Regions from separate parts of the Micromonospora schwarzwaldensis genome, predicted to be linked through region 3. Evidence: riboswitches for the same ligand, from Rfam matches in the RefSeq annotation. Region 3 holds a riboswitch; each other region holds the start of a gene.

Region 1 (10,584 bases), 510 kb from region 3:
GGCTCAAGGTGCTGCGGGCGGCCAGCCGCAACACGGTCTACCCGTACGAGCTGACCGGGCTGCTCGGCGAGTTCACCGAGCACGACCTGGACGCCGACCACGTGCTGGTGCCGGTGGACCGGCCGAAGGGGCGCAACACCGCCGCGATCGTGGCCGGTGTGGTCCGTACGCCGACGCCGCGGCACCCGGACGGCGTGACCCGGGTGGTGCTGCTCGGCGACCCGACCAAGTCGCTCGGCGCGCTGTCGGAGCCGGAGTGCCGGCGGGTGATCGCCGCGCTGGACCTGGCGCAGCGGATGGGTGTGCCGCTGGAGTGGTACGCGCTCTCGGCCGGCGCCCGGATCTCGATGACCTCGGGCACCGAGAACATGGACTGGGTGGCCGCGGCGCTCAAGCGGATCGTCGAGTTCACCCAGGCCGGCGGCGAGATCAACATCGTGGTGGCGGGCATCAACGTCGGCGCCCAGCCGTACTGGAACGCCGAGGCGACGATGCTCATGCACACCAAGGGTGTGCTGGTGATGACGCCGGACTCGGCGATGGTGCTCACCGGCAAGCAGTCGCTGGACTTCTCCGGCGGCGTGTCCGCCGAGGACAACTTCGGCATCGGCGGCTACGACCGGGTGATGGGCCCGAACGGTCAGGCGCAGTACTGGGCGCCGGACCTGCCGGCCGCCCACGGCGTGCTGATGGCGCACTACGACCACACGTACGTGGCGCCGGGCGAGGACGCGCCGCGCCGGGCCACCACCACCGACCCGGTGGACCGGGACGTGTCGACGTTCCCGCACGCGCTGGCCGGCAGCGACTTCACCACCGTCGGTGAGATCTTCTCCGCCGCCGCGAACCCGGACCGGAAGAAGCCGTTCGACATCCGTACCGTGATGCGGGCCCTCGCGGACCAGGACCACCCGGTGCTGGAGCGGTGGGCGGGCATGGCCGACGCGGAGACCGCGGTGGTGCAGGACGTGCACCTCGGCGGCATCCCGGTGTGCCTGCTCGGCATCGAGTCCCGGTCGGTGCCCCGGCACGGCTTCCCGCCCACCGACGGCCCGGACACCTACACCGCCGGCACGCTGTTCCCCCGGTCGTCGAAGAAGGCGGCGCGGGCGATCAACGCGGCCAGCGGGAACCGTCCGCTGGTGGTGCTGGCCAACCTGTCCGGCTTCGACGGCTCGCCGGAGTCGATGCGCAAGCTGCAACTGGAGTACGGCGCGGAGATCGGCCGGGCGATCGTGAACTTCCGCGGCCCGATCGTGTTCTGCGTGATCTCGCGCTACCACGGCGGCGCGTTCGTGGTGTTCTCCAAGGCGCTGAACCCGGCCATGACGGTGCTGGCGATCGAGGGCTCGTTCGCCTCGGTGCTCGGTGGCGCGCCGGCCGCCGCCGTGGTCTTCGCCGGCGAGGTCGCCGCGCGCACCGCCGCCGATCCCCGGGTACGCGAGCTGGAGAGCCGGGTCGGGGCCGCCGCCGGCACCGGGCGCGCGACGCTCACCGGGGAGCTGGACGAGCTGCGGTCGTCGGTGCGGGCCGAGAAGCTGGGCGAGGTGGCCGCGGAGTTCGACCGGGTGCACAGCATCCAGCGTGCCGTCGAGGTCGGTTCCGTGGACGCGGTGATCCGCGCCGCCGAGCTGCGTCCCCGGGTCGTCGCGGCGATCGAGGCGCACCTGGGCTGACCCGCGTCACGCCGACGGCGGCGGACGGGCCTCGGGCCCGTCCGCCGCTTCGCGTGTGGCGGTGCTTGACCGGGCCGAACCGTGCGTGATGTGCTCACCCACGTCAGCTTATTGGAAACGGTTGTCGTTTCCGGAAGTGGAGGAGACATGTCGCTCACCGTTCCGCCCGCCCTGCTCCGTGCCGCCGAGTCCGGCCCCGTCGACGAGGAGGCGTTCGTCGCCTGCGTCCGCGACTCCCTGCCGTACGCCTGGGAGACCGTCGGCCGGGTGGTCGCCGACCTGGCGACGTCCGACGCCGACTTCGCCGACAACGTCGTCCCGCCGCCGGGTGAGACCGAGCGCGGGCAACTGCTGCGCGCGCTGGCCAGCGACGCGATCCGCGCCGGTCTGGAGCGCCACTTCGGGGTGCGGCTGGCGTTCCAGAACTGTCACCGGGTGGCGGCGTTCCGGCCGTCCGCCGCCGGCTCCGAGGCGTACCGCCGGTTCACCTCCAGCCGCGGTCAACTGCTGAACCAGTCCCCGACGCTGCGCAACTGCTGACCGCGAACCCAATGGCGGGCCGGCACGCCCCGCCGGCTCGCCACCGGTCACGCCGTACGGGTCGGCGCCGGGTCAGCCGTGGCCGCGCACCAGGGGCAGGAACACCTCGTCCACGATCTCGACGAGCACCTCGTCGGGCACCGAGGGGACGCCGCGCATCGCGTACTCGGCGCGGAGCAGCATCATCGGCGCCGTCGCCACCCGGGGCCGGACGGCCGCCGCCGGCGCCTCGCCCCGGGTCGCGGCCCGTTCCAGCATCCCGAGCCACGCGCGGTCCATGGTGTCCGCGCCGGACCGCTCCCGCATGAGGGTGAGCAGCTCCGGGTCGTCGGCCGCGGCGGCGAGCAGGCCGCGCAGGATCGTCCCGTGCGGCGAGGCCCACGTCTCGTTGGCCCGCCGGAGCATCTCCAGCGCGTCGCCGCGCAACGTTCCGGTGTCCGGGTTCGGCATGGCGGCGTCGGACAGGTGGCGGTACGCCGCGATGCCCAGCGCCGCCCGGTGCGGCCACCGGCGGTAGATGGCGTTCTTGTTGGTTCCGGCGCGGGCGGCGACCCGGTCCATGGTCATCCCCGCGTATCCGGACTCGCGTAGTTCCGCCGCGGCGGCGTGCAGGATCGCCCGTTCCAGTTCCTCGCCCCGGCGCCTCGTGCCCATGGCTTGCAGGGTACTCGACGTACCCTATAGGGTACGCGACGTACCTTGGAACCAGGGAGGGAACGCGTGATGCGCGTCTTCGGCATGAACTACGACACCGGCTTCGTGAGCGCCGGGTCCACCACCCACGAGCCGTTCGACCCGGAAACCGTCCGGCGCGACCTGCGGGTCATCCGCGACGAGCTGCACTGCGACGCGGTGCGGATCACCGGCGGCGTCCAGGACCGGCTGGAGCTGACCGCGCGGCTGGCGGCCGAGGCGGGGCTGGAGGTGTGGTACTGCCCGTTCACCAACGGCCTGGACCGCGACGGGCTCATGGCGTTCGTGCTCGACGGCGCCGAACGGGCCGAACGGCTGCGGCGCGAGGGCGCCACCGTCGTCTACCTCACCGGCTCCGAGATCTCCATGTTCACCGACGGGTTCCTGCCCGGCCGCGACCTGACCGAGCGCCTGGCGCTGTTCACCGATCCGATGCGGATGCGGGAGGCGGTCCCGGTCGCGCGGGCCGCGGTGCGCGACTTCCTCGCCGAAGCGGTACCCGCCGTGCGGGCGCGCTTCGGTGGTCCGGTCGGATACGCCTCGATCCCGCTGGAGGACGTCGACTGGACGCCGTTCGACCTCATCGCCAGCGACGCCGGCTACCGCGACGCCACCAACGCGGCGGCGTTCCCGCAGAGCCTCGCGGCGGCGGTCGGACAGGGCAAGCCGTACGCCGCGACGGAGTTCGGCTGCTGCACGTACCGGGGCGCCGCCGACGTCGCGGGCGCGACGGAGCCGGTGACCTACGACGAGCACGGCCGGGCGGCGACGCTCACCGCGACGCTGGAGCGCGACGAGGAGGGCCAGGCCCGCTACCTCGTCGACCTGCTGCGCGACTACGAGGCGGGCGGGGTGGAGGCGGCGTTCGTCTACACGTTCGCGAACCGGCACCTGCCGACCACCGACGATCCCGAGCACGACTACGACCTGGCGGCCCGGGGGATCGTGCGCGTGCTGCCGGACGGCTCCTGGACGCCCAAGGCCGCCTTCCACGCGCTCGCCGAGTACGGCCGCGCCCGCGCGGCGGGCCGGCCCGCCGGCTGAGCATCCGGCCCCGGCACTCCGGCATCCCACGAGCGGGGCGCCGCCGCCGGGCCGGAACTGGCACTGTGGACGAATGACGGACATCGATGCCCGCCGGCCCCACCCCTTCTACCAGGACGCCGACGGCGTCAACCGGCCACCCGGCCCGCACAAGCACCCCGACTACGCCCGGTTCGCCGCCGGCTCCGGCGTGGTGCCGATCGTGCGCCGGGTCGGCGGCGAGCCGGTGCCGGCGTTGCTGATCTGCCGGTACGCCGACGTGCGCGAGGTGCTGCGCCGGCAGGACGTCTTCTCCCGGGCCGCCGCCGCGTACGCCGACGAGGTCGACGTGGCCGGCACCATGCTCGGCATGGACGGGGCCGAACACGCCCGGGTGCGCGGCACCGTGAAGGACGCGTTCACCCGGCCGGCCGTCGACGAGCTGCGCGACGCGGTACGGGCCGCGGCCGAGGAGCGGCTGGCCGCGATGGTGGGCCGGGGCGCCCCGGCCGACCTGGTCCGGGACTTCGCGGTCCCGTTCGCGCTGGACGTGATCTGCGACCTGCTCGGGCTGCCGGCCGACGACCGGATGCGGTTCCGCCGGTGGGGCGACATGTTCCTCGGCGCGGGCGACCTGAGCCGGGAGGAGGCGGCCCGGTCGGCCGAGGAGATGGGCGGCTACCTGTGGGGCCAGCTCGAACAACGACGCGGCCGGCCGGGCGACGACCTGCTCGGCCGGATCGCGACCGCCGCCGCCGACCAGCCGGTGGACGTCCAGATCAAACTGCCGATCTCGCTGGTGGTGGGCGGGTGGGAGACCACGGCCAGCTCGATCGCCACGTTCGTCCACGTGCTCCGGACCGAGCCGTACGGGCCGGAGGGCACCGGTTGGTCGTACCTGGTCGCGCACCCGGACCGGTTGGACGGCGCGGTCACCGAGCTGGAGCGGCTGCACTCCACCGCCAACGGCGACGAGATGCCGAGACGGGTGATGGCGGACGTGACGCTGCCCAGCGGCGCCCGACTGGCCGAGGGCGACATCGTGGTCCCCTCGCACGACGCCGCCAACCGCGACCCGGCGGTGTTCCCGGACCCGGAACGGATGGACTTCGACCGGACGCCCACCCCGCACCTGTCCTTCGGGCACGGCCCGCACTACTGCATCGGGGCCCACCTGGGCGCGCTGGAGGTCCGCACCGCGCTCGGCCTGCTGCTGCGGGAGCTGCCCGGCCTGCGCCTCGCGGTGCCGCCGGACGAGGTGCCGTGGAAGCCGGGCCACGCCATCCTCGGTCCGGCCGGGTTGCCGGTCACCTGGTAGTCGCGATGAGACGCACGCGACACGCGGACCCGACATCTGGTGTTGCCCACCGGCCATCACCGCCATATATGGTGTCTCCGCAGCTGGTTCGGCCGCGCCCCCGGGCGCGGTCGAGGCAAGAGGGAACCCGGTGGAAATCCGGGACTGCCCCGCAGCGGTGAGTGGGAACGACCGCCGTCATCAGCACTGGGCCACCGGCCTGGGAAGCGACGGCCAGTAGGTGACCTCGTGTCAGGCCCGCGAGTCCGAAGACCTGCCAGCGCGCCGTGCGCCACCGCGCGCGGCGGTCGAAGGTCGCGCGGGACGACCGACGCCAGCAGCCGGGCCGGCCCTGCGTGCCGTGTCCGTTGGCGTTCCCCCGCCGGCCGAGGCCATCGGTGACAGCGAGGGAGAGGTCATGACGGTCGTGCAGGAGAGTCCCCGGTCCGGTGCCGCCGGGCCGGAGCAGCGCCGGCTGGCGATGCGGGTCCGCAAGCGTGACGGCGACACCGAGCCGGTCGACGTCAACCGGATCGTGCGGGCGGTCGAGCGTTGGGTCGCCGACCTGGACGAGGTCGATCCGCTGCGGGTCGCCACCAGGACCATCAGCGGCCTCTACGACGGGGCGAGCACCGCGGAGCTGGACCGGTTGTCGATCCAGACCGCGGCGGAGCTGATCGGCGAGGAGCCGCAGTATTCCCGGTTGGCGGCCCGGCTGCTGGCCGCGTACGTGGACGAGGAGGTCCGCGGGCAGCAGGTGACGCGCTTCAGCGAGTCGATCGCGTACGCGCACGGGCTGGGCCTGATCGGCGACGACACCGCCGCGTTCGTGGCCCGCCACGCCGACGCGCTCGACGACGCCGTGGACCCGGCCGGTGACCTGCGGTTCGAGTACTTCGGACTGCGTACGGTGGCGGACCGCTACCTGCTGCGGCACCCGGAGTCGCGGCTGGTGGTGGAGACCCCGCAGTACTGGCTGCTGCGGGTGGCCTGCGGGCTGTCGCACACCCCGGCCGAGGCGGTCGGCCTCTACCGGCTGATGTCCAGCCTGGCCTACCTGCCCAGCTCCCCCACGCTGTTCAACTCGGGCACCCGGCACACCCAGATGTCGTCGTGCTTCCTGGTGGACTCGCCCCGCGACGAGCTGGACTCCATCTACGAGCGCTACCACCAGGTCGCGAAGCTGTCGAAGTTCTCCGGCGGCATCGGCATCTCGTGGTCGCGGGTGCGTGGCCGGGGCGCGCTGATCCGGGGCACGAACGGGCGGTCGAACGGCATCGTGCCGTTCCTGAAGACGCTCGACGCCGGGGTGGCGGCGGTGAACCAGGGCGGCCGGCGCAAGGGGGCGGCCTGCGTCTACCTGGAGCCGTGGCACCCGGACGTGGAGGAGTTCCTGGAGCTGCGGGACAACACCGGCGAGGAGTCCCGGCGTACGCACAACCTCAACCTGGCCAACTGGATCCCGGACGAGTTCATGCGCCGGGTCGAGGCCGACGACGACTGGTCGCTGATCGACCCCTCCGACGCGCCGGAGCTGCCCGACCTGTACGGCGAGGCGTTCGACGCCGCGTACCGGGCGGCCGAGAAGAAGGCGGTCCGCACGGTCCGGGCCCGTGACCTGTACGGGCGGATGATGCGCACGCTCGCGCAGACCGGCAACGGGTGGATGACGTTCAAGGACGCCGCGAACCGGCTGTCCAACCAGACCGGCGAGCCGGGCGACGTCATCCACCTGTCCAACCTGTGCACCGAGATCCTGGAGGTCAACGACGACGCCGAGACCGCGGTCTGCAACCTCGGCTCGGTGAACCTCGGCGCGCACGTCACCGCCGACGGCGTCGACTGGGAGAAACTGCGGGCCACGGTGCGCACCGCGGTGGTGTTCCTGGACCGGGTGATCGACATCAACTACTACCCGGCCGCGCAGGCGGCGGCGTCGAACCCGCGCTGGCGGCCGGTCGGGCTCGGGCTGATGGGCCTCCAGGACGCCTTGTTCACGCTGCGCCTGCCGTTCGACTCACCCGCGGCGCGGGAGCTGTCCACCCGGGTGCAGGAGGAGATCCTGCTGACCGCGCTGGAGACCTCCGCCGGGCTGGCCGAGCGGTTCGGGCCGCATCCGGCGTACGACCGGACCCGCGCCGCGAAGGGCGACCTGCACCCGGACCTGTGGGGCGCGACGCCGACCCAGGTCGACCGGTGGGCGGCGCTGCGGGCGCGGATCGCCGCGCACGGGCTGCGCAACTCGCTGCTGGTGGCCATCGCGCCGACCGCCACCATCGCCTCGATCGCCGGCTGCTACGAGTGCATCGAGCCGCAGGTGTCGAACCTGTTCAAGCGCGAGACCATGTCCGGCGAGTTCCTCCAGGTCAACACGTACCTGGTGCGGGAGCTGAAGGCACGTGGGCTGTGGACGCCGCAGGTCCGCGACCGGATCAAGCGGGCCGAGGGCTCGGTGCAGGGCATCACCGAGCTGCCCGCCGAGGTGCGGGAGCTGTTCCGGACCGCGTGGGAGCTGCCGCAGCGGGCGCTGATCGACCTGGCCGCCGCGCGGGCGCCCTACGTCGACCAGTCCCAGTCGTTGAACCTGTTCCTGAGCGCGCCGACCATCGGCAAGCTCTCCTCGATGTACCGGTACGCCTGGAAGGCCGGGCTGAAGACCACGTACTACCTGCGGTCGCGTCCGGCGACCCGGATCCAGCAGGCCACCGTCGCGCCGGTGCTCGCCCCGCTCGGCACCGACGACGCGGCGTCGGCCTGTTCCCTGGAGAACCCCGAGAGCTGCGAGGCCTGCCAGTGACCACGATGCCCGAGATCCGCCCGATGCTGCTCGACCCGGGCATGGACCTGACCCTGCGTCCGATGCGCTACCCGCACTTCTTCGACCGGTTCCGGGACGCCATCCGCAACACCTGGACCGTCGAGGAGGTGGACCTGCACGCCGACCTGGCCGACCTGGAGAAGCTCTCGCCGGCCGAGCGGCACCTGGTGTCCCGGCTGGTGGCGTTCTTCGCCACCGGCGACACCATCGTCGCCAACAACCTGGTGCTCAACCTCTACCAGCACGTCAACTCGCCGGAGGGGCGGCTCTACCTGTCCCGCCAGCTCTTCGAGGAGGCGGTGCACGTCCAGTTCTACCTCAACCTGCTGGACACGTACGTGCCGGACGAGCGGGAGCGGTTCGCCGCGTTCGCGGCGGTGGAGAACATCCCGTCGATCGCCCGCAAGGCGGAGTTCTGCTTCCGCTGGATCGACTCGGTCCACGAGTTGCGGGAGCTGCGCACCCGGTCCGACCGGCGGGCGTTCCTGCTCAACCTCATCTGCTTCGCCGCGTGCATCGAGGGGCTGTTCTTCTACGGCGCGTTCGCCTACGTCTACTTCCTGCGCTCGCGGGGGCTGCTCAACGGGCTGGCCTCCGGCACCAACTGGGTGTTCCGCGACGAGTCGATGCACATGGCGTTCGCGTTCGACGTGGTGGAGACCGTCCGCGCCGAGGAGCCGGAGCTGTTCGACGCCGAGCTGGAGCGGCAGGTCCGGGACATGCTCGCCGAGGCGGTGGAGTGCGAGGCGCAGTTCGCCGAGGACCTGCTCGACCAGGGCGTCTCCGGGATGTCGCCGGCCGACATGCGCGCGTACCTGGAACACGTGGCGGACCGGCGGCTGGCGGCGCTGGGCATCGCGCCGATGTACGGCAGCGGCAACCCGTTCGCGTTCATGGAGTTGCAGGACGTGCAGGAGCTGTCGAACTTCTTCGAGCGGCGGGTGTCGGCGTACCAGGTCGGGGTGACCGGCAGCGTCACGTTCGACGACGACTTCTGACCCGCGTCCCGTCCCGGCCGCCGTCCGCGGCCGGGACGGGGCCGTCCCGGATACGCGCATGCGCGTATCGCCCGCGCCTCCCCCGATCCGCACAGTTGTCTGCGCCGATCCCCGCCGGGGCGTCGGCGGACGAGGGGGGAAACGCACCATGAAACGGATACGTCGACGGCTGCGGCCGTTGCTGGCGGCGGCACTGGCCACGGTGGTCGGCGTGGCGTCCGCCGCCGCGTTGCCGGCCGCACCGGCCGCGGCGAGTTACGGCTCCACGGTCACCGTCACGGCCGACGAGATGCACACCACGGAGTGCCTGGACCGGGTCTGGCTGGTCGTCTGCGACCCACCGGAGCTGTTCGGCGTCGCGATCATCACGCAGGACGACGGTCAGCAGCAACGCTGCGAGATGGCGCTGCCGGCGGCCCCCGGCACGGACATCGTCGGCCCCCGCACGGTCTGCGCCGGGCGGTCGGTCACCGGCAACTTCCGGGTCAACTTCGAGCTGTGGGAGGACGACTCCACCGAGGGCGGCAGCCGCGAGCAGGCCGACCTGAACCCGGGCACGGCGAAGGACTGGGCGACGACGAACCTGCTCGGCGGCCGGGCCGGGGTGTCCCGGTGGACCACCAGCGGCGGGCCGTCCCGGGCGATCTTCACGGTGACGGTGGCGGCCCGGCCCACCAACGTCGCCATCTCGTCGCCGCCGCCGACCGGCACGCCGCGCGAGTTCGACCCGCGGCTCGGTGAGCGGCTGATGATCAGCGGCTCGCTGTCGGTGCCGTCGGCGTTGCGGTTCACCGTCACGTCGCAGGCGACCGGGGCGTCGTTCGTGCTGGCCGAGGCGCCGTTCTACGGTGGCGCGTTCAACGTGGACTGGGACGGGCGCTGGTCGGACGGGTCGTACGCGGCCCTGGGCGGGTACACGATCACGGTGGCCGACCCGGTCGACGCCGCTTCGGCCCGGACCACCCAGGCCCGGGTCGTCCAGCGGGTCAACCTGGCGTTCACCGCCATGACCAGCCAGCCGGCCACGAACTGGCAGTACCGCAGCGGCCCGATCGTGGTGAGCGCGGTGGCGACGGCCGCCGGCACGTTCCGGATGCGGGTGCTGCGCGGCGGCGTCGAGGTGTTCCGCAGCGCCGACCAGCGCCGCGCCGCCGGCCCGATCTCGTTCTCCTGGACCGGCCGGCACGCCGACGGCTCCTGGGCCACTCCCGGCAGCTACGTGTTCACGCTGGAGGGCACCGCCGACGACGGGCGGACGTTCCCGGCCGCCTCCCGTACCGTGCCGGTGAGCGACCCGCCGCCCGGCCTGGAGGTGTACGCGCTGGCCGAGCCGGGCGTCCCGGCGGTCAACCCTCAGGCCGTGCCCGGCACGTCGATCCGCGCCAAGGTGGTCGCCACCGACCACACCGCCCGGCCGGCGGCCCGGATCACGGTGGAGATGAGCCCGGCCGGCTGGATCGGACGCCCGGTGACGCTCGCGCCCCGCGTGGTGAAGACCTGCGAACAGGCAAGCGAGTGCCAGGCGGTGATCCCGGCGGA
Region 2 (10,584 bases), 2.9 Mb from region 3:
GATCGCGGACTGGACCAGGCCGGTGGCGACCAGCAGGAACCGGCTGTCCACCCGGTCGGCGAGGCGCCCGGTCAGCGGGGCGAGCGCGACCAGCGGCAGCGTCGCGGCGAGCAGCAGCCCGGAGACGGCGAGGCCGCCCGCCCCGGCGGACTGGAGCGCGAGCGTCAGGGCGGTGGCGGCGAGGAAGTCGCCACAGCTGGAGACGCCCCGGGCGGTGGCGGCGAGCCAGACGTCCGACCAGCGCGACGAACCAGATGCGAAGGACATACTTCGAAAATAATCCTTCACATCTGGTGCGCGCAACCCACCTCACTCGATGGGCATCGCCCGGTACTGCACCGCCACCTTGCGCGCCCCCGCCGGCGGATCGGTCCGGCTCCGCTGCCGGTATGGCGACATCAGCGCCCGAACCGCCTCGTTCAGCTCGATGAGCTCCTCGGCGGTCAACAGCAGCACGCTGTCACTGAACCAGGTCGCCTCGTACCACTCGCGCGGCTCGTCCGGCGCACGGCGCATCCAGTCCCGAACCCGCTGCGCGCCCCGGACCAGGTGCGCCTCGACCAGCGCCGCCTCGGCGGCGTGCGTCTCCGGGTCGGCGTCCGGCCCGACCTCGACCGAGTACGACGGATTCACCGCCTGCCACACCCGCTCCCGCGCGTCACCCCGGCCGGCCGCCTCGCGGACCAGGCCGAACCTCGCCAACTCGCGCAGGTGGTAGCTGGTGGCGCTCGGCGACAGGCCGGCGATCTCGGCGCACTCGGTGGCGGTCGCACCGCCCTCCACCGCGCTGAGATGTTCGATGATCGCCATGCGGGCCGGATGGGCGAGCGCCCGCATCACCTGCGGGTCGCTGATCGTCACCCGGTGCTGTTCGGGACGCGCCTCGCTCATGCCCCCAATGATCCCGCGCCGGCCGGGTGATCCCGCACCGGCCGGCGACGAGCGCGGAAGGCGAGTCCGGACGGCGCGGCGATCACCCGCCCTCGGTGAGAGGACAAGATGGCAGAAAGTAGCGACGTCCGGGCGGCGGACATCCACGTCAGGGCCCTTTGCTCTGCAGCCTTGGGCGCAGCAGACACACAGAGCAACGATTCCGTCCGTCACTACGTCCGCGGCACCGGACCTCCACCCCTGGTCAGGCGCTGATGCGTTGGTGGCTGCAGAGCAAAGGCGCCCCAGACACATCCCAGCCCGAGCAGGCGAACACGTTCAGTGACAACACAAACCGCTACCGTCCGCGCCAGGTAGTTCCGTATAGTTGACGACCGCCCGACGGCCGCGGTGAGCACGCACCGCAGCGGACGTCCCCGCGCCGGGAGCAGGCCAACCGCCCCGGACACGCGAGCGAGCATCATGTTGAGCCTTGGGAGTTCACAGTGCCCGCACCGGAACTGACCACCACCCCGCTGGACGACGAACTCGTCGCCGAGCGGGCCCACCTGGACACCTCCCGCGCCGCGCTGCGCCGGATGCGGGAGCGCGCCGAGTCGCTCTTCGCCACCGGCGACAAGGTGGCCGGCGACGCGTACACCGCCGAACAGCTCGGCCGGCACATGGCCCGGCGGGTCAAGGAACTGGCCGACGACCCCACCACCCCGCTCTTCTTCGGCCGGCTGGACTTCGGGGAGACGGACCCGGACCACGCCGGGCGGGACTACCACGTCGGGCGGCGGCACGTCACCGACGAACGGGGCGAACCGCTGGTGCTGGACTGGCGGGCCCCGGTCTCCCGCTCGTTCTACCGGGCCAGCGCCCGCGACCCGCAGGGCGTCGCGGTGCGCCGCCGGTTCGGCTTCAGCGCCGGCACGCTGACCAGCTTCGAGGACGAACACCTCGACCGGGGCGAGGAACTCGGCACGGCCAGCCGCATCCTCACCGCCGAGATCGAACGCCCCCGCGTCGGCCCGATGCGGGACATCGTCGCCACCATCCAGCCCGAGCAGGACGAGCTGGTCCGGGCCGACCTGGCCGACTCGATCTGCGTGCAGGGCGCGCCGGGCACCGGCAAGACCGCCGTCGGGCTGCACCGCGCCGCGTACCTGCTCTACCTGCACCGGGAACGGCTGCGCCGCTCGGGCGTGCTGATCGTCGGGCCGAACCGGGCGTTCCTGTCGTACATCGCGGCGGTGCTGCCGGCGCTCGGCGAGGTCGAGGTCGAGCAGGCCACCGTCGAGGACCTCGTCGCCCGGGTGCCGGTCCGCGCGGTCGACGACCCGGCCGCCGCCGCGCTCAAGCACGACATCCGGATGGCCGAGGTGCTGCGCCGCGCCGTCGACGCCCACATCGGTACGCCCACCGAGCCGATCATGGTCTCGGACGGCTCGTACCGCTGGCGGATCGGGCTCGACCCGCTGCACCGCCTGGTCGTCGAGACGCGGCAGGAAGGGCTGCCCTACGCCACCGGCCGGGAACGGGTTCGGGCCCGGGTGGTGGGGCTGCTGCAACGCCAGGCCGAGGCCCGCCGCGCCGAGTCGCCCTCCGACACCTGGCTGCGCCGGATGAGCCGGATCAAGCCGGTCACCGACCTGCTCGACGCGGTCTGGCCGGCGCTCACCCCGGACGGGCTGCTGCACCGGCTGCGGACCGACGCCGAGGCGCTCGCCGCCGCCGCCGACGGGCTGCTCAGCGCCGAGGAGCAGGAACTGTTCCGCGCCGGCAAGGTCGGACGCACCGCGAAGGCGACCCGGTGGACCGCCGCCGACGCGGTCCTCCTCGACGAGGCCGCCGGGCTGCTGGAACGGCCCGCCGGGTTCGGTCACGTGGTGGTCGACGAGGCGCAGGACCTCTCGCCGATGCAGTGCCGGGCCATCGCCCGCCGCAGCGAGCACGGCTCCATCACGCTCCTCGGCGACCTGGCCCAGGGCACCGCGCCCTGGGCCGCGACCGACTGGCGGGAGTCCCTGGCCCACCTCGGCAAGCCGGACGCCGCGGTGGTGCCGCTGAGCGTCGGCTTCCGGGTGCCGGCCGCCGTGGTGGCGTTCGCGAACCGGCTGCTGCCCGCGCTCGCCGTCGACGTACCCCCGGCCCGGTCACTGCGCCACGACGGGGCGCTCGACGTGCGTACCGTCGAGGACCTGACGGCCGCGACGGTGGCCGAGGTGCGGGCGGCGCTGGCGCACGACGGCTCGATCGGTGTGATCGCCGCCGACGACACGGTGGACCGGCTCCGCGCGGCGCTCGACGCCGCCGGCGTCGAAACCGCGACCGCCGACGACGTCGAGGCCGCGGCGCGCGTCACGGTCGTCCCGGCGACGCTGGTCAAGGGCCTGGAGTACGACCACGTGGTGGTCGTCGAGCCGGCCGCGATCGTGGCCGCCGAGCCGCGCGGCCTGCACCGCCTCTACGTGGTGCTGACCCGGGCCGTCTCCGGGCTGGCGGTGCTGCACCGCGCCCCGCTGCCCGCCCCGCTGGCCGGCTGACGGAACCGGTGGCCCCCGGCGGGGCGACTGGCGGGCACCCGGTACACAGAGGGGGCACAATCCCGCCGCCCGAGGAGCCCGCGATGATCCTGGCCCGCGCCGAACAGGTCAGCCGCCGCTACGGCGAGGTGCTGGCGCTGGACCGGGTCGACCTGACCGTCCGGGCCGGGGAGCTGGTCGGCCTGCTCGGCCCGAACGGCGCCGGCAAGAGCACCCTGATCAACCTGCTGGTCGGGCTGCGCCGGCCGACCGCCGGCCGGGTCGAGCTGCTCGGCGGCGACCCGCGCGACCCGACCAGCCGGCGGCAGCTCGGGGTGACCCCGCAGGAAACCGGCCTGCCCGGCACGCTGCGGGTCGGCGAGGTGGTCGACTTCGTCGCCGCGCACCACCCCGACCCGGTGCCCCGGGACGAGCTGCTCGACCGGTTCGGCCTCACCGACCAGGTGCGCCGGCAGACCGGCGGCCTCTCCGGCGGCCAACGTCGCCGGCTGGCCGTGGCGCTGGCGTTCGTCGGCCGGCCCCGGCTGGTGGTGCTGGACGAGCCCACCACCGGGCTGGACGTGGAGGCGCGGCACACGCTCTGGGAGGCGGTCCGCGGCTTCCACGCCGACGGCGGCACCGTGCTGCTGAGCAGCCACTACCTGGAGGAGGTGGAGGCGCTGGCGCAGCGGGTGGTGGTGATCGGCCACGGTCGGGTGCTCGCCGACGACTCGGTGGCGGCGATCCGGGGCATCGTCGGCGTACGCCGGGTCAGCCTGGTCGCCGACGACCTGCCCACACTGCCCGGGGTGGTCGCCACCGAACGCCTCGACGGGCGGGTCCACCTGCTCACCACCGACGCCGACCAACTCGTCCGTGACCTCGTCACCGCCGGTGTGGCGTTCCGCGACCTGGAGGTCCGCCCCACCTCGCTGGAGGAGGCGTTCCTCGCCATCACGGCCGGCGACCGACCCGCGCCCACCCCCGCCTAGGAGATCGCCGTGCCGCTCGCCCTGGTCCACGCCCGCTACCAGCTCCTGGAGATCATCCGGATCCCGGTGGCGGTGGTGGGCAGCGCGTTCTTCCCCGCCGTCGCGATGCTCTTCTTCGTGGTGCCGTTCGCCGGCGACGACCCCACCGGCGCCACCTACGCCACCGCCGCCATGGTCACGTTCGCGACCATGAGCGCCAACATCTTCCAGTACGGCGTGGGCGTCGCCGAGGACCGCGACCAGCCCTGGAACCCGTACACCCGGACGCTGCCGGCCGGGCCGGCGCCGCGGCTGGCCGGGCGGATCCTGGCCGGCCTGGTGCTGACCTACCTGTCGATGGTGCCGGTGGTGGTGATCGCGGCGGTGGCCACCGCGGCCCGGGTGACCGTGGCGCAGTTCCTGCTCGGGCTCGCCGTGGTCGCCGTGATCTCGGTGCCGTTCACGCTGCTCGGCCTGGCGATCGGCTACTCGTTGCCGAGCAAGGCGGCGATCGTGGTGGCACAGGTGCTCTTCTTCCCGCTGGCGTTCGGCGGCGGCCTGCTCTCCGCGCCGGACCAGGCGCCCGGCTTCGTCCAGGCGGTCGCCCCCTACCTGCCGACGCGGGGCGCGGTGGAGCTGATGTGGGCGGCGGTCACCGACTGGCAGCCCGACCCCCGGGCGCTGGTGATGCTGGTGGTCTGGGTGGTGGCGCTCGCCGCGGTCGCCGGCTGGGCGTACCGGCGGGACGAGGGACGCCGCTTCAGTTGACGTTTTGTCCGGTTCCGGCCCGCCGGCCGGCCCGGTGGTGCCACGATGCCGGCAGGGCGGGCCAGCGGGGCCGCTCCCGGCGGAAGGGGTCACCGTGAACGGCGTCGAGCCCGGCACACCCTGCTGGACCGACCTGGCCACCCCCGGGTTGGACGACGCGAGGCGGTTCTACCCGCAACTGTTCGGCTGGACCGGGCGGATCTCCACCGTGCCGGACGCCGGCGGCTACACCGTCTTCCTCAAGGACGGCAAGGCCGTCGCCGGGGTCGGCCCGCCGGCCACCCCGGACCAGGTGCCGATCTGGTCGACGTACGTGGCCACGGACGACGCCGACCTGGTCGCCACCCGGGTGGCGGCGGCCGGCGGGCAGGTCGTGGTCCCCCCGTTCGACGTCGCCGCGCAGGGCCGGATGGCGGTGCTGGCCGACCCGGCCGGCGCGGTGTTCAGCGTCTGGCAGCCGAAGGCGATGCGCGGCGCGGAACTGTTCAACGCGCCCGGCGCGATGTGCTGGAACGAACTCGTCACCCCCGACCCGGAAGGGGCCCGGGAGTTCTACGCGCTGGTCTTCGGCTGGCATCCCGAGGAACGGTCGACCGGGCCGGAACCCTACATCGGGTGGCGCTGCGGCGCCCGCATCGTCGCCGGCATGCTGCCGCCGGCCGAGCCGCTCCCCGCCGACCTGCCGGCGTACTGGACGGTCTACTTCGCCGTGGAGGACACCGACGCCACCGCGGCCCGCGCCGCCGAACTGGGCGGCACCATCCTCGTCCCGCCCCGGGACAATCCGGCCGGTCGCGCCGCCGCCCTCCGCGACCCCCACGGCGCCCTCTTCTCCATCTCCACCCTCCGCTGACCCGCACCACGCCGCACCGCGCCCGCGCCACGCCCGCCCCCCGCCGCGCCCACGCCCCGCCTGCACAGTTTCCGTGAATTAGCGGGGGGCGGGGGTGGGGCGGGGGGGAGTGAGGGGCGGGTCAGTGGGGGCGGACGGGGACTACCAGGGGGCCGTGGTCGCCGGGGATGACCCGGACGTGGGCCCGGTAGTGGCGGGCGAGCAGATCCTCGGTGAGCACCTCGTCGGGTGGGCCGGCCGCGGCCACCCGGCCGTCGGCGAGCAGCACCAGGCGGTCGGCGTACTCGCCGGCGATGGAGAGGTCATGCATGGTGGCGAGCACTGTCAGGTCGTGCTCGCGGCGGAGCTGGTCGACCAGTTCCAGCACCTCCTGCTGGTGCCCGATGTCCAGCGCGCTGGTCGGCTCGTCGAGCAGCAGCAGGGTGGCGCCCTGGGCCAGTGCGCGGGCCAGGAAGACGCGCTGCCGCTCGCCGCCGGAGAGCGTGGCCAACTCGCGGTGGCCGAATCCGGCCAGGTCGAGCCGGTCCAGCACCTGGCGCACGGCCGTCAGGTCGGCGGCGGACTCCCGGCCCAGCGGCGGCATGTAGGGCGTGCGCCCGAGCAGCACGTAGTCGAAGACCGCCATGCCGGCCGGCACCACCGGCGACTGTGCCACGGTGGCCACCACCCGGGCGCGGTCGCGGCGGCGCAGCGCGCGGATCGGCGTACCGAAGAGGGAGACGGCGTCCGGCGCGGGCAGCAGGCCGCCGACGGCGCGCAACAGCGTCGACTTGCCGGCGCCGTTGGGGCCGATGACGGTGACCCACTCGCCCACCGCGACCGTCAGGTCGACGCCGGCCAGGACCGGGCTGCCGCCCAACTCGACCCGCAGGTCACGGACCTCGACGGCGGCGGTCATGCTCCCACCCCGCGGGCGGTCCGCAGGATCAGGACGAAGAACGGGCCGCCGAGCAGCGCGGTCACCACGCCGATGGGGATCTCGGCGGGTGCCGCGGCGGTCCGCGCTACGACGTCGGTCAGCGCCAGGAACGCGCCGCCGAAGAGCATCGACAGCGGCAGGATCACCCGGTGGCTGGAGCCGGCGAGCAGCCGTACGGTGTGCGGCACGATGATGCCCACGAAGCCGATCAGGCCGGAGGCGGAGACCGCGGCGGCGGTGCCCAGCGAGGCGGCGGCGATCAGCAGGTAGCGGGAGCGTTGCGGGTGCAGCCCGAGGCTGGTGGCCTCGTCGTCGCCGAGGGCGAGCACGTCCAGTTCCCGCCGGTGCACCAGCACCACCACGGCGGTGAGCAGGAAGTACGGCAGGACCAGCAGCACGTCGTGCCAGCCGGCGGTGGAGAGCCGCCCGAGCAGCCAGGAGTAGACCTGCTGGAGGCTGTCCGAGTGCGCTTGCAGCAGGTAGGTCTGCCCGGCGGCGAGGAACGCCGACACCGCGACTCCGGCCAGGATCAGCGTGGCCGGCGAGCGGTCCCGGCCGCCGGCGGCGCCGAGCAGGTACGTCATGGCCACCGCGCCGAGCGAGCCGACGAACGCGGCGAGCGGAATGGTGACCGGAAGGCCGGTGAGCGCCCCGCCGGCCCCGGCGCCGAGCACGATCGCCGCGGTGACCGCGAGCCCGGCCCCGGCCGCCACGCCGAGCAGGTACGGGTCGGCCAGCGGGTTGCGGAAGACGCCCTGGTAGCACCCGCCGGCCAGGGCGAGCAGCGCGCCGACGAGCAGACCGAGCACGACCCGGGGCAGGCGCAGCTCGGTGACGATGGCGACCTCCTGCTCGGTGAGCCCGCTGTCCAGGTGCACGCCGGGCAGCAGGTTGAGCAGTTCGGCGGCGACGCTGCCGGGCGGCAGGCTGACCGGGCCGAACGAGACGCCGGCGACCAGCGCGACGAGCACCGCCACCAGGCCGGCGAGCAGCCAGCTCGGGCGCAGCCCGGCCGGCCGGCCGGTGCCGGCGCGGGTGCCGCCCCGGCGGGGGCGGGGCAGCCGGCCGGCCGGCCGGGGCCCGTCGGGGGTCCCGGCCGGCGCGACGTCCGCCGGTCGTACGGCCACGGTCAGGCCGGGACCTTGGCGGTGGCGTCGACGATCGCCTTCAGCAGGTCGACGACGCGCGGGCCCCAGCGGGAGGCGATGTCGTCGTCCAGCGCCACGACCTGGTTGTTCTTGACGGCGGTGAGGCCGGCCCATCCGCTGCGCGCCTTGACCGTGTCGGCGCTCTGCTGGCAGCACTTGGTGTCGGCCAGGAAGACGAAGTCGGGGTTCGCCTTGACGATGACCTCCTGGGAGAGCTGCGGGTAGCCGCCGCTCTTGCCGCCGGCGTCGGCCGCGTCGGCGATGTTCGTAAGCCCCGCGAGCGCGTAGATGGTGCCGATGAACGTCTTGCTGGTCGCGGTGTAAAGCTCCGGGCCCAGCTCGTGGTAGTAGGTCAGCTTCTCGGCGCGCTTGGGCAGGTCCTTGGTGAGCGCGGTGATGTCGTCCTTCATCTTGCGCACCACGGCGTCCGCCTCGGCCGGGTGGCCGGTGAGCTTGCCCAGGTCGGTGAGCTGCCGGTACGTGTCGTCGAGCGTGGTCGCGGCCGGGGTGAGCAGGACCGGGATCTTCAGCGCGACGAGCTGGCTGGCGATCTTGTTGGTGTCGTTGGTGATCACCACCAGGTCGGGGCTCTTCGCGGCGATCGCCTCGGCGTTCGGCTGGTAGCCGGAGAGGTCGGTCTTCGGCGCGTCCGCCGGGTAGTTCGACTGGTCGTCGACGGCGGTGACCTGCTTGCCGGCGCCGATGGCGAAGAGCATCTCGGTCGAGGTCGGCGACAGCGAGACGATCTTCTCGGGGCGCTTGTCCAGCGTCAGGTTGCCCACGCTGGCGGGGAACGAGCCGCCGGACGCGCCGGCAGCGGGGGTGTCGGTCGAGGTCTTCTCGGCGCAGCCGCCGAGAAGCAACACGCCGGCCGCGAGCGCGGTGGCGAAGAGTCGAGGGGTACGTCGGGTCACGGGTCCTCCTGTCGGTCGAGGAGCGTGGTGCTTCGCCGACAGGTGGAAGGCCCGTCCGCGAGGCGCCCTTCCTCGAGAGCGCGTGTCGCGACCGGGCCGCAGGCGACCTGGCTCGTCCCACGTCCGTCGGCGCCGGCGGGAGGCCGACGCCGCGCGTACGGGGCATCACAGTTGCGGGACAGCGCCGGTTTCACACCGGCTTCGCTGTGGCACGGTCGGTGTCACCGTAGCGCACGACCAGCGGAGATCACCCGGACGGGCGGGGTGGGCGGGGACCCCGGTGGGGGTGGAGCCGGGGTCCCCGCCGCCGGGTGAGGTCAGCAGTACTGGCTCTGCTTGCCGATCGCCCGGTACGGGCAGTCGGCGTACTCGGAGAGCGTCAGCACGGCGTCCCGGTTGCGCGAGGTCTGCGCCGGGATCACCTCGTCGGGCGGGTAGAAGCCGCCGCCGGAGGCCGAGCCGGGGTACATCTCGAACGTGTACGCCCAGATCTTGTGGGTGCCCCACATCCAGTCGATGCTGGTGCCGTCCGCGATGTAGAGGTCGCTCGACTGTTCCGGGGTGTAGCCGTTGCTGGCCGCCATCTGCTGGCCGATGGTGGCGAACGTGTTGTACTGGTCGGCGGTCATCCCGGTGGCGGTGTCGCTGTAGGTGTAGCCGTACGGCCAGAGCACCAGCTGGGAATAGGTGTGGAAGTCGATGTTCGCCTTGATCTGCTGCACCCCGCCGACGACCCGGCTGTTGACGAAGTTACGCAGCGCGGCGGTCTCCGGGGCGGAGAAGGCGGACGGGCCGCGGTAGGTGTCCGACGACTTGGTGCTGGACGAGCCGCCGCAGCAGCCCCACTGGTAGCTCCAGTTGCGGTTCAGGTCGGTGCCGACGTACGTGGAGCCGCTGTTGGGCTGCCGGTTCTTCCGCCAGGAGCGGTAGGAGCCGGTGGCGATGTCGTACTCGCTGCCGTCCGGGTTGACGGTGGGCACGATCCAGATCTCCCGGGAGTTGACGATGTTGGTGATCCGGGAGTCGCTGCCGTAGTTGTCGGTGAACAGGTTGAGCAGGTAGATCGCCATCTCGACGGTCAGGTGCTCGCGGGCGTGCTGCTGGGCGTTGAACAGGATCTCCGGTTCGCTCTCGTCGGTGCCGACGTTGTCGGAGATCTTCACGGCCATCAGGTCCCGGCCCTGGTAGGACGTGCCGATGCTGAGCTTGCGGGCGATGCCCGGGTGGTCGGCGACCACCTGGTTCACCACGGCGGTCAGCTCGGCGTAGTCGTGGTAGTTCGAGTCGGCGGGCGGGAACGCGTACGCGGTCGCGCCGCCGGTCGGCGCCGGGGCGACGTCCTTCTCCAGCCGGAAGCCGAGCCGGGTGATCGCGTTCGCCTCGGCGGTGGTCGCCGTGACGTGCAGCACGCCGTGTTCGGAGTAGTCGATGGCGGCGCCGGTGCGGGCGACCGCGGTGCGGTCGGCGACGGTCCGAGGGCCGAGCACCCGGTAGGCGACGGCGGCCGACTCACCGGCCCGGTCCGGGTCGGGGCGGGCGGCGGCCGGCCCGGCGGCGGCGGTGACCAGGATCAGGCCGACGGCGGCGACGAACGCGAGCCGGCGGCGCAGCGG
Region 3 (10,584 bases):
GGTGTAGGCGAACGGGGCCCGATTCGCAGTCGACGACCACGCAGGGTGCGCCGGTGGCGGCAAGGAGCGCCGCCGCCGCGGCCGCCCGCTCCAACGGGCGCGAGCCGGCGGTGGCCCGGCCGTCGGTGACGATGAGCACCAGGGGGCGGCGCTTCGGGTCGCGCAGCCGTTCCCGACGCAGCAGGTCGGCCGTCGCGAGCAGGCCCTCCGCCAGCGGGGTACGCCCGCCGGTGGACATCTCGGCCAGCCGGAGCGAGGCGGCCAGCACCGACGAGGTGGCCGGCAGCACGGTCTGTGCCCCGGCACCCCGGAAGGCGATCACCGCCACCTTGTCCCGCCGCTGGTACGCGTCGGTGAGCAGGGCGAGCACCGCGTCCTTGACGGCCGTCATCCGCTCGCGGGCCCCCATCGACCCGCTGGCATCCACCACGAACAGCACCAGGTTGCCCTCGCGTCCCTCCCGGACCGCCTCGCGCACGTCGTCCCGACGCAGCCGCAGCGGACCGGTGAGGCGGCCCCTGGCCGCCTGGTGCGGCGCAGCCGCGCGGACCGTGGCCGGTAGGTGCAGCGCGGTCACCGGACCGGCCGGCACCCGGGCGCCCGTGGTGCGACCTCGCCCGGTACGGGCGCGGGACCGCCGACCGGGCACCCCGTCCCCCACCCCGGGCGCGGTGAGCAGCCGGGCCTTCAGCCCACCCCGGGGTACGGCCACCGGCTGAGCGCCCGCACCGGCGTCGTCCGGACGGGGTCGGCCCCGGCGCGGGTCGTCGCCGCCGCCCGGGCGACCAGCGTCGGTCCGCCCGTCCCCGCCGTCCGCCGGCCCCCCGACGGGATCGGGTGACCCGCCGTTCCCGCCGGTCGCACCCCCACCGGGTCCACGTCGGTCGGCGCCGTCGGCGCCGCGCCCGGCGGAGTCGAGACCACGGCCGTCCCCGGCGTCCGGGTCTCCGCCGCGCCCGTCCGGGCCGTCCCCGCCGAAACCAGGACCGTCCCCGGCGGGCCCGTCCGAGCCGGCCGGACCACCCGGGCCGCCGTCCTGCGGGCCGCCGCCGTCCGGACCGCGGCCGTCGGTGCCGCCGTCGTCCGGGTCGTCGGGATGCTCGTCCTGGGCGCGCCGCAACGCCTCGTCGAGACGTTTGTCGTCCAGACCGGGGGTGTCGAACGGGTCGCGGCGACGCCGGTGCGGCAGGGCCAGCCGGGCGGCCACCCGGACGTCGTCGACGGTCACCCGGTCCCGCCCGTGCCAGGCCGCGTGCGCCATCGCGGTACGGGCGGTGACGATGTCGGCGCGCATCCCGTCCACGTCGAACGCGGCGCAGACCTCGGCGATCTGGCGCAGCGAGGAGTCCGGCAGCCGCACCCGGGCGAGCCGGTGCCGGGCGTCGGCCACCTGTCGGGCGGTCCGCGCGTCGGCGGCGGCCCAGCGGGCGGCGAAGCCGGCCGGGTCGGCGTCGGCGGCCAGCCGGCGACGGACCACCTCGACCCGGACCGCCGGGTCCCGGCTGGCGCCGACCTCGACGGTGAGCCCGAACCGGTCGAGCAGTTGTGGACGCAGCTCCCCCTCCTCCGGGTTCATCGTCCCGACGAGCAGGAACCGGGCGGCGTGGCTGACCGAGACGCCCTCCCGCTCGACGTGGCTGCGGCCCATCGCGGCGGCGTCGAGCAGCAGGTCGACCAGGTGGTCGTGCAGCAGGTTGACCTCGTCGACGTAGAGCACGCCGCGGTGCGCGGCGGCCAGCAGACCCGGCTCGAAGGCGCGTACCCCCCGGCCGAGGGCCTGCTCCAGGTCCAGCGAGCCGACCACCCGGTCCTCGGCGGCGCCGACCGGCAGCTCGACCAGCCGGGCCGGCGCGGTCTCGGCGGCCACGCCGGCGGGGTGCGGGCCGTCCGGGCAGGTCGGGTCCGGCGCGGCCGGGTCGCAACCGAACCGGCAGCCCGCCACCCGGCGCACCGGCGGCAGCAGACCGGCGAGGGCCCGCACGGCAGTGGACTTGGCGGTGCCCTTCTCGCCCCGCACCAACACCCCGCCGATCGCCGGGGAGACGGCGTTGAGCAGCAGCGCCAGCCGCATGTCGTCCATGCCGAGCACGGCGCTGAACGGATAGGTGCTCACGGTGCCTCCTCGGTTCGCGACTGCGGGGCTCGCAAACCCGGCTCACTCCTCGCGCTCACTGCCGTTCCTCCAGGTCGCCCTCGCTGGCCAGGTACGTGTCGCGGAGCCGGTCCAGGGTGGCCGGCTCCGGCTGGGCCCACAGCCCCCGGTCGGCGGCCTCCAGCAGCCGCTCGGTGATGCCACGCAACGCCCACGGGTTGGACCGCTCGAGGAAGTCGCGGGTGACGTCGTCGAAGACGTAGGCGGCGGCCAGGTGCTCGTACATCCAGTCGTCGACCACCCCGGCGGTGGCGTCGTAGCCGAACAGGTAGTCCACGGTGGCGGCCAGCTCGAAGGCACCCTTGTAGCCGTGCCGGCGCATGGCGGCGATCCACTTCGGGTTGACCACCCGGGCCCGGAACACCCGCCGGGTCTCCTCGCCCAACGTGCGGGTGCGCACGTCGTGCGGCATCGCCGAGTCACCCACGTACGCCTCGGGCGAGGCGCCGGTGAGGTGGCGGACCATCGCCACCATCCCGCCGTGGTACTGGAAGTAGTCGTCGGAGTCGACGATGTCGTGCTCGCGGGTGTCCTGGTTCTTCGCGGCCACCGCGATCCGGGCGAACGAGCGTTCCATGTCGACGCGCGCCTCCCGCCCGTCGAGGCCACGGCCGTAGGCGTAGCCACCCCAGACCGCGTACACCTCGGCGAGGTCGGCGTCACTGCGCCAGGTCCGGGCGTCGATCAGCGGCAGCAGACCCGCGCCGTACGCGCCCGGTCGGGAGCCGAAGATCCGGGTGGTGGCCCGCCGCTCGTCGCCGTGCTCGGCCAGGTCGGCGGCGACGTGCGCGCGGACGAAGTTCTCCGCGTCCGGCTCGTCCAGCGCGGCCACCCGCCGGACGGCGTCGTCGAGCAGCGCCACCACGTGCGGGAACGCGTCGCGGAAGAACCCGGAGATGCGGACCGTGACGTCGACGCGGGGCCGGCCGAGTTCCGCGGTCGGCACCACCTCGACGCCGGTGACCCGCCGCGACCGGTCGTCCCACACGGGTCGACAGCCGAGCAGGGCCAGCACCTCGGCGATGTCGTCGCCCTGGGTACGCATGGCGCTGGTGCCCCACACGGTCAACCCCACCGAGCGGGGATACGCGCCGGTGTCGGCGAGGTGCCGCGCGAGCAGCGAGTCGGCCAGGGCCACGCCGACGTCCCAGGCGTTGCGGCTGGGGATGGCCTTGGGGTCGACGGAGTAGAAGTTGCGACCGGTGGGCAGCACGTTGACCAGCCCCCGGGTGGGAGAGCCGGACGGGCCGGGCGGCACGAAGCGGCCGTCCAGGGCGCCGAGCGTGTTGGCCAGCTCGTCGGTGGTCCGCGCCAGCCGGGGCACCACCTCGGTGGCGGCGAAGCGGAGCACCGCGGCGGCGTCCGGCACGGGCCGGCCGGTCACCTCCGCGACCACCGCCTCGACCGCCTCGACGTCCCACCCGAGGGTCTCCATGCCGACCACCAGCCGGCGTGCCATCGCCTCGATCAGGTCGACGGCGTCGGCGGCGGTGGCGGACGGCCCGTCCACGACGTCGGTGAGCGCCGCCGGCAGGGCCAGGCGCTGGCCCGGCGAGGCGAGCAGCGCCTGTTCGTCGAGCCCGTACGCGCCGGCGAGGGCCTGCCGCAGGCCGGGCAGGGCGCGGGTGCCGCCCCAGACCTGCGGGGCACGCAGCACCGCGAGGACCAGGTTGACCCGCGGTTCGCCGGTGGGTGCGGCGGCGAGGATGTGCAGCCCGTCGCGGATCTGCACGTCCTTGACCTCACAGAGGTAGCCGTCGAGGTGCAGCACGAAGTCGTCGAAGTCGTCGGCGTCGGGCATCGCCTCGGCGTGCAGGTCGTGGTGCAGTTCGGCGGCGCACACCAGGTCCCAGATCTGCGCCCGCACGGTGGGCACCTTGGCCGGGTCGAGGGCCTGCACGGTGGCGTACTCGTCGAGCAGTTGCTCCAGTTTGGCCAGGTCGCCGTAGGTCTCGGCGCGGGCCATCGGCGGCACCAGGTGGTCGACCACGACGGCGTGGGAGCGCCGCTTGGCCTGGGTGCCCTCACCGGGATCGTTGACGATGAACGGGTAGACCAGCGGCAGCTCGCCGAGGACCGCGTCGGGGGCGCAGTCCGCCGCCAGGCCGAGCCCCTTGCCGGGCAGCCACTCGCACGTGCCGTGCTTGCCCAGGTGCACCACGGCGTCCGCGCCGAACCCACCGTCGGCGACCGGCGCGGCGAGCCAGCGGTACGCGGCCAGGTAGTGGTGGCTGGGCGGCAGGTCCGGGTCGTGGTAGATGGCGATCGGGTTCTCCCCGAAGCCGCGCGGCGGCTGGATCAGCAGCATCACGTTGCCGAAGCGCAGCCCGGCCAGCATGATGTCCCCGCCGGTGGTGTACAGCTCGCCGGGCGGCTCGCCCCAGTGCTCGCGCATCCGCTCGCGCAGCGCGGCGGGCACCTCGTCGAACCACCGCCGGTACGTCGACCCCGGGATCCGGGCCTCGGCGGCGAGCTGCTGCTCCGGGGTGAGCCACTCCACGTCGTGGCCGCCCGCGGCGATCAGCGCATGGATCAGGGCGTCGCCGTCGTCGGGCACCGGGGCGTCGCCCAGGTGGTAGCCGGCGTCGGCCAACGCGGCGAACAGCCGGACGGCGGAGGCCGGGGTGTCCAGACCGACCGCGTTGCCGACCCGGGAATGCTTGGTCGGGTACGAGCTGAGCACCACCGCGACGCGCTTCTCGGCGGGGGGCACGTGCCGCAGCCGGGCGTGGCGTACCGCGATGCCGGCCACCCGGGCCGCCCGTTCGGGATCGGCGGCGTAGACCGAGAGCCCGTCGGCGTCGATCTGCTTGAACGAGAACGGCACGGTGATGATCCGGCCGTCGAACTCGGGGATGGCCACCTGCATGGCGGCGTCCAACGGGGACAGTCCGGCGTCGCTGCCGGCCCACTGCTCGCGGGTGCTGGTCAGGCAGAGGGCCTGGATCACCGGCACGTCCAGGGCCGCGAGGGCGCCGACGTCCCAGGCGTCCTCGTCGCCGCCGCCGGAGGCGTCCGCGGCCACCGCGCCACCGGCGGCGAGCACGGTGACCAGCAGCGCGTCGCACCGGCCGAAGAGCCCGAGCGGCCCGGCGCCGGCGGTCAGCCCCCGCAGCGAGCCGCAGAAGATCGGCAGCGCGTTCCCGCCGGCGGCCCGTACCGCGCCGGCGAGCACGTCGACGAAGCCGGTGTTGCCGGCCAGCGCGTGTGCCCGGTAGAAGACGATCCCCACCGTGGGTCGGCCGGGGGCGATCTCCGGATCGCCGTGCACGCCGTAGGCCGGAGCGGGCGCGGGCGGGGCGAAGCCCTCGCCGGTGAGCAGCACCCGGTCGGACAGGAACCGGGCCAGTTGCCCCAGGTTCGCCGGGCCGCCCTCGACCAGGTACGCGAGAGCCTGGCTGACCACGCCCGGCGGCACGGTGGAGGCCGCCATCAGCTCCGCGTCGGGCAGCGCCTCGCCGCCGAGCACCACCGTGGGCACGCCGCTGGCCAGCACGGCGGCCAGCCCGTCCGGCCACGCCTGCCGGCCACCGAGCAGGCGTACGACGGCAAGGGCGACGCCGTCGACGAGCGCGGGTACCGCGTCGGCGTCGACCCGCGCGGGGTTGGCGAGCCGGTAGTCGGCGCCACTGGCGCGGGCGGCCAGCAGATCGGTGTCGGCGGTGGACAGCAACAGGATGCGCACGAGAGGCTCCGGAGGGTGACGCCCGGGGTCATGCGGAGGCGACCGGGGCGAAGCGGGATGGGAGCGACGTCAGCGGGTACGGCGACCCGCGGCGCGGCTCACCGGGACGCGGGTCGGTGAGCGGTCAACGCCGGGGGTACGCGGCCCGGTCGAGAGGGTGAACGGTCCCGGGTGCGCCGACACGGCGCACGCCGTCACAGCCGGAGACTGGTGCGCCGGCACGGCCGGCGACGTGGCCGGCGACGGGTGCGGCGGAGCGTCCGGCGTGCGGGTCATGACGATGTTCGTCGATCAATGAGACGCCGTGCGTCATCGGGTCCTCCTCGGGTGTCCACGCCCTGGGGTACGTCCGACGGCCGAAGTATCCTGGCTCCCGGATCGACGTTCACCCCCGGCCTTCCAACCGCACGCACACGGCCGTGACACGCAAGGGGGGATCACTCCCCGGTGACAGTGGCGGGACCGCGCCGGAATCGCACCGGCTTCCTTCACTGCCGTCAGGCCGCGAATGCTGCCACACCCCCCGACCCCCGGTCAACGCCCCGCCCACCACGGGCGGGCGCGACCATTCCATCGAAATGTGTCCATTAGTGACTTCGGGTGGACCGTCGTCACGGCTGTCCGACCCGGCCTGGACACCGACTCCAGGCCGGGTCGGACAGCCGTCAGCTCGTGGCGGATTCGGGGTTCCAGCGGTCGTGGTGTGTCGCCGCGCGCAAGGGGCGGCGGTGACGCCAGCCGTGCCGTTCGAGGTCGGGTACCGCTTCGAGATGGGTGACGGGGCCGAGGCAGAGCCAGGCGACGGGTCGGATGCCGGCCGGGATGGCGAGCAGTTGCCGGAGAAACGGTTCGCGGTAGAACGACACCCACCCGACGCCGAGGTTCTCGGCGGTGGCGGCCAGCCAGAGATTCTGGATGGCCAGGCACACGGAGTACAGGCCGGCATCGGCGATGGCGTGCCGGCCCAGGACCGCCGGGCTGCCGCGGTCGGGGTCGTAGGTCACCACGACCGACAGCGTGGATTCCAGGATGCCGTCGATCTTGATGCGGGAGAATCGGTGGGCACCCTCGGCGTCGAGGGAGGCGGCGAACGTGTCGCGCTCGGCGTGGACGTGCCGGTGGAACGCTTCGCGGAGGCCCCGGTCACGAATCACGATGAAGTCCCACGGCTGGGACAGCCCGACACTCGGTGCGGCGTGCGCCGCGGCGAGGACGCGGTCGAGGACGCCGGGGGCGAGGGGTTCGCCGGTGAACTGGCCACGCACGTCGCGGCGGCGGTGGATCACGTCGTAGATGTCGCTGGTCATGGGCAGGCTCCCGCTGCGCTCATGCCCCACCGGAGGTGGGGCTGACGACGCGAGGCCGGTCTTCGGACTTCCAGATCGACACCGGCCCGCCCGCCTTCCCAGCCCGTCGGCCAGTGGCTGCGCACAAGGTGCGCGTGGGCGGCAGCTCCCTGGTTACCGCGGCGGGCCCGTGCCGGAGTCGCACCGGCTTCCCGATTCTCCCCACCACCGGTGAGGCACCTCGCAACAGTTCATGCCGCCCGGCACGTTACCCGTCGGGTCCGACACGGAACGTCCGGCCCACCGCGCTACCGATCCGCCCCACCGCGCGCGGGCGGTCGGCCGGGGCGTTCACCGGCCGACCCCCGGCGGGCCCGCCGCCACGCGCGCAGCGCCACGACGACGCCGACCAGGGCCAGCAGGGCCCCTTCGCCGATGCCCAGTTCCCGCTCCAGATAGCGATAGGAGGCCGCGCCCAGGTAGCCCAGCGTCGCCACCGCCGCGGCCCAGAGCAGCCCGCCGACCAGGTTCGCCCGCAGGAACACCGGCCAGCGCATCCCGCCGGTGCCGGCGATCAGGGGAACCACGGTCCGTAGCACCGCCACCCAGCGTCCGGTGACGACCGCCCACGCACCGCGCCGGGCGACCAGGCGGCGGGCCCGCTCGAGGTCGACGCGTCGGCGCAGCACCCGTGGGGCGTGGGCGAGCACGCTCGGGCCGTACCGTCGGCCCAGGGCGTAGCCGACCTGGTCGCCGAGGCAGGCCCCGGCCGCGCCACCGGCGACCACCGCCCACAGCGGCAGCGCGCCACCGTGGGCCACCAGGCCACCGATCAGGATCGCCGTCTCTCCGGGCACGACCAGCCCGAGCAGGGTCGACGACTCCAGGGCCGGCAGGACGATCACCAGGGTCAGGACGAGCAGCGGCGGCAGCCCGACGAGCACCGCCACGAACCTGTCCACCCGCTGATTGTCGCCCCGACGGGGTGGCCGGTGCGGAAGGAGCGCCTCCGATGGGCGGACGAACCGTAGGGTTCGGGTCGACGGCAGGGACGGTGCCGGACGAGGGGCGGCCGAGGACCGGTGGGAGCACGTACGCATCGCCCGTCACCGGCGTTGCTGGTCAGCCTGACCGCCTCGACATGCCTGCTGGCGGCGCTCAGCGCCGCCGTACGCAGCCACCGGGTGCCTCGCTGGGAGCGGGACCTGTTCACCCTGCTCAACCACCTCCCCGCCGGGCTGACCCCGGTCCTGGTCCTGGTCATGCAGCTCGGCTCGTACCCGGCGGTGTTCGTCGCCGCCGCCGCAGCGGTCATCGCGCGCCGCATCGGCACCGCGTGGACTCTCCTGCTGGCCGGAAACCTGGCCTATTGGCTCGCGACCGCCGTCAAGGCCACTGTCGCCCGGCAGCGGCCCGCGGCACTGCTGACCGACGTGGTCCTGCGCGAGACGATCACCGGACGCCTCGGGTACCCGTCGGGACACGTCGCGGTCGCCACCGCCCTGGCGCTCGTCGCCGCGCGGGCCGGCGGCCCCCGGTGGCACCGCGCGGCCTGGACGATGATCGGGCTGGTCGCCGTCGCCCGGATCCACGTCGGGGCGCACCTGCCGATCGACGTGGTCGGCGGCGTCCTCGTCGGCTGGCTCGCGGTGTGTCTGACCCGGCTCCTGGTCGGCGAGGTCGGGCCGCAACGGTCGGTGCCCGCCCTGCGGGCGGCCCTGCGACGACGCGGGTTCGAGGCGGTGCGGTTGACGCCGATCCACGGCGACGCCCGTGGTTCGCAACCGTGGCAGGCGGTCACCACCGACGGGCGACAACTGTTCGTCAAGGTGACCGGCGGCGAGCAACGCGACGCGGACTGGGTCTACAAGCTCTACCGGCGGATGCGCTACCGCCACCTGGCCGACGCGCCGCCCTACCTGAGCGCCCGCCAGCAGAGCGAACACGAGACGTGCCTGACCCTGCTGGCCGAGCGCGCCGGGGTCCGGATACCGGCCGTCGTCACGACCGCCGCGATGCCCGGCGACGACGCTGTCCTGGTGCAGGAGTTCATCGACGCCGCCCCGCTGCACGCCGTCGTCGGGCCGGTCCCGCTCGCCGCCGTACGCGACGCCTGGGAACAGGTGGCGCGGCTGCACCGGGCGGGCATCGCGCACCGGGACCTGCGCGCCGCGAACGTGCTCGTCGGCCGGGACCGCACCCACCTGGTGGACCTGGGCTTCGGCGCCGACGACGCCTCGGCCGAGCAGCGGGCCCGCGACGTCGTCGAGCTGATGGTCGCCCTGTCCACTCGGGTCGACCCGGCCAGCGTGGTCGCCGCGGCGATCGACCGCCTGGGCGTCGCGTCGGTCGCGGACAGCGTGCCGTTCCTGCAACCTGCGGTGCTGTCCCGCGCCGGCCGAGCCGCCCTGCGCGGCCGTCCCGGCATGCTGACCTGCCTACGCCGGGAGATCCTGCGCCGCTGCCCCGACCGCGACCGCCCGGCGGCGAAGGTGGTCCGGATCAGCCGCCGCGCCGTCCTGGAGCTGCTGGTGCTGGGGTTGATCGTGCACCTGCTGCTCCCCCGGCTCGGCGAGATCCGCACCGCCGTGCGTCTGATCGGGCACGCCAACCCGGTCGCGGTCGCCGCGACGCTGCTCAGCTCCGCCCTGACCTACCTGCTCAGCGGCCACGTGCTCCGGCTGGCCGCAGCCGGCCGGATCCCGCTGGGCGAGGCCACCCTGGTGCAGGTCGCCGCGTCGTTCGCCAACCGGCTGGCGCCCGGCAGCCTCGGCGGCGCCGCCCTCAGCCTGCGCTACCTGCACCAGAAGGGACTCGTCGCCGCCGAAGCGGGCACCGCCGTGGCCGTCTCCCGCATCGCCGGGGTGTTCTCGGTCGTGCTGCTGCTGCCGGTGCTGCTGCCGTTCGCCCGGCAGCCCGCCCGCATCCTCACCCATGACGCGAGCAGGGCGTTGCCGCTGCTGCTGGGCGCCCTGGCCGTGCTGCTGGTCCTCGCCGCGGTGCTCGCCGTACCCCGGATCCGGCGGCGCGGACGCGCGGCGGCCGGCAAGGTCGTGACCGCGCTGCGCGAACTGCGCCACCAGCACGGGCTGCGGTGGCTCGTCGTCGCGTCGACGGCGCTCACCCTCACCTACGGCCTCTGTCTCTACCTCGCGCTGCTCGCCACCGGGCCGGTCCCGCTGGCGCACCTGCCACAGGTGCTCCTGGTCTGCCTCGTCGGTGAGGGCGTCTCGTCCGCCGCGCCCACCCCCGGCGGGCTCGGCGCCACCGAAGCCGCGCTCGTCTCCGGCCTGCTGCTCTACGGGCTGCCGCTGGACGCCGCCGTCGCGGGCACCCTGATTTACCGCCTGGCGACGTTCTGGCTCCCGGTGCCACCGGGCTACCTGGCCTTCCGGGTCCTGACCCGCCGCCGGCTATTGTGAGCCGCCGGCGCGGTCCCGGTCACCGCTCGCACGCCGGGA

The links. Region 3 has a riboswitch for cobalamin ahead of bluB (5,6-dimethylbenzimidazole synthase). Riboswitches for the same ligand answer to the same signal wherever they lie in the genome.
Region 1: it holds a riboswitch for cobalamin, as region 3 does, so the genes downstream of both, VKK44_RS11220 (ribonucleoside-diphosphate reductase subunit alpha) here and bluB (5,6-dimethylbenzimidazole synthase) in region 3, are expected to answer to the same signal.
Region 2: it holds a riboswitch for cobalamin, as region 3 does, so the genes downstream of both, VKK44_RS27085 (ABC transporter substrate-binding protein) here and bluB (5,6-dimethylbenzimidazole synthase) in region 3, are expected to answer to the same signal.

Annotation. Positions count from the first base shown of each region.
Region 1 is NZ_CP154796.1:2,554,522-2,565,105, reverse strand. It holds gene VKK44_RS11245 (ATP-binding protein) at 1-1,676, shown strand, start outside; gene VKK44_RS11240 (SCO5389 family protein) at 1,824-2,216, shown strand; gene VKK44_RS11235 (TetR/AcrR family transcriptional regulator) at 2,289-2,870, opposite strand; gene VKK44_RS11230 (hypothetical protein) at 2,940-3,953, shown strand; gene VKK44_RS11225 (cytochrome P450) at 4,027-5,250, shown strand; cobalamin riboswitch at 5,318-5,525, shown strand; gene VKK44_RS11220 (ribonucleoside-diphosphate reductase subunit alpha) at 5,648-8,026, shown strand; gene VKK44_RS11215 (ribonucleotide-diphosphate reductase subunit beta) at 8,032-9,045, shown strand; gene VKK44_RS11210 (hypothetical protein) at 9,194-10,584, shown strand, end outside.
Region 2 is NZ_CP154796.1:6,211,059-6,221,642, forward strand. It holds gene VKK44_RS27045 (MFS transporter) at 1-267, opposite strand, end outside; gene VKK44_RS27050 (ArsR/SmtB family transcription factor) at 310-891, opposite strand; gene VKK44_RS27055 (HelD family protein) at 1,377-3,419, shown strand; gene VKK44_RS27060 (ABC transporter ATP-binding protein) at 3,503-4,390, shown strand; gene VKK44_RS27065 (ABC transporter permease) at 4,400-5,137, shown strand; gene VKK44_RS27070 (VOC family protein) at 5,232-5,990, shown strand; gene VKK44_RS27075 (ABC transporter ATP-binding protein) at 6,112-6,888, opposite strand; gene VKK44_RS27080 (FecCD family ABC transporter permease) at 6,885-7,970, opposite strand; gene VKK44_RS27085 (ABC transporter substrate-binding protein) at 8,039-8,971, opposite strand; cobalamin riboswitch at 9,052-9,221, opposite strand; partial or broken gene VKK44_RS27090 (M14 family metallopeptidase) at 9,292-10,584, opposite strand, start outside.
Region 3 is NZ_CP154796.1:2,048,562-2,059,145, reverse strand. It holds partial or broken gene VKK44_RS09315 (VWA domain-containing protein) at 1-2,172, opposite strand, end outside; gene cobN (cobaltochelatase subunit CobN) at 2,169-5,837, opposite strand; cobalamin riboswitch at 6,197-6,326, opposite strand; gene bluB (5,6-dimethylbenzimidazole synthase) at 6,503-7,144, opposite strand; cobalamin riboswitch at 7,181-7,382, opposite strand; gene VKK44_RS09300 (DedA family protein) at 7,432-8,085, opposite strand; gene VKK44_RS09295 (lysylphosphatidylglycerol synthase domain-containing protein) at 8,206-10,545, shown strand.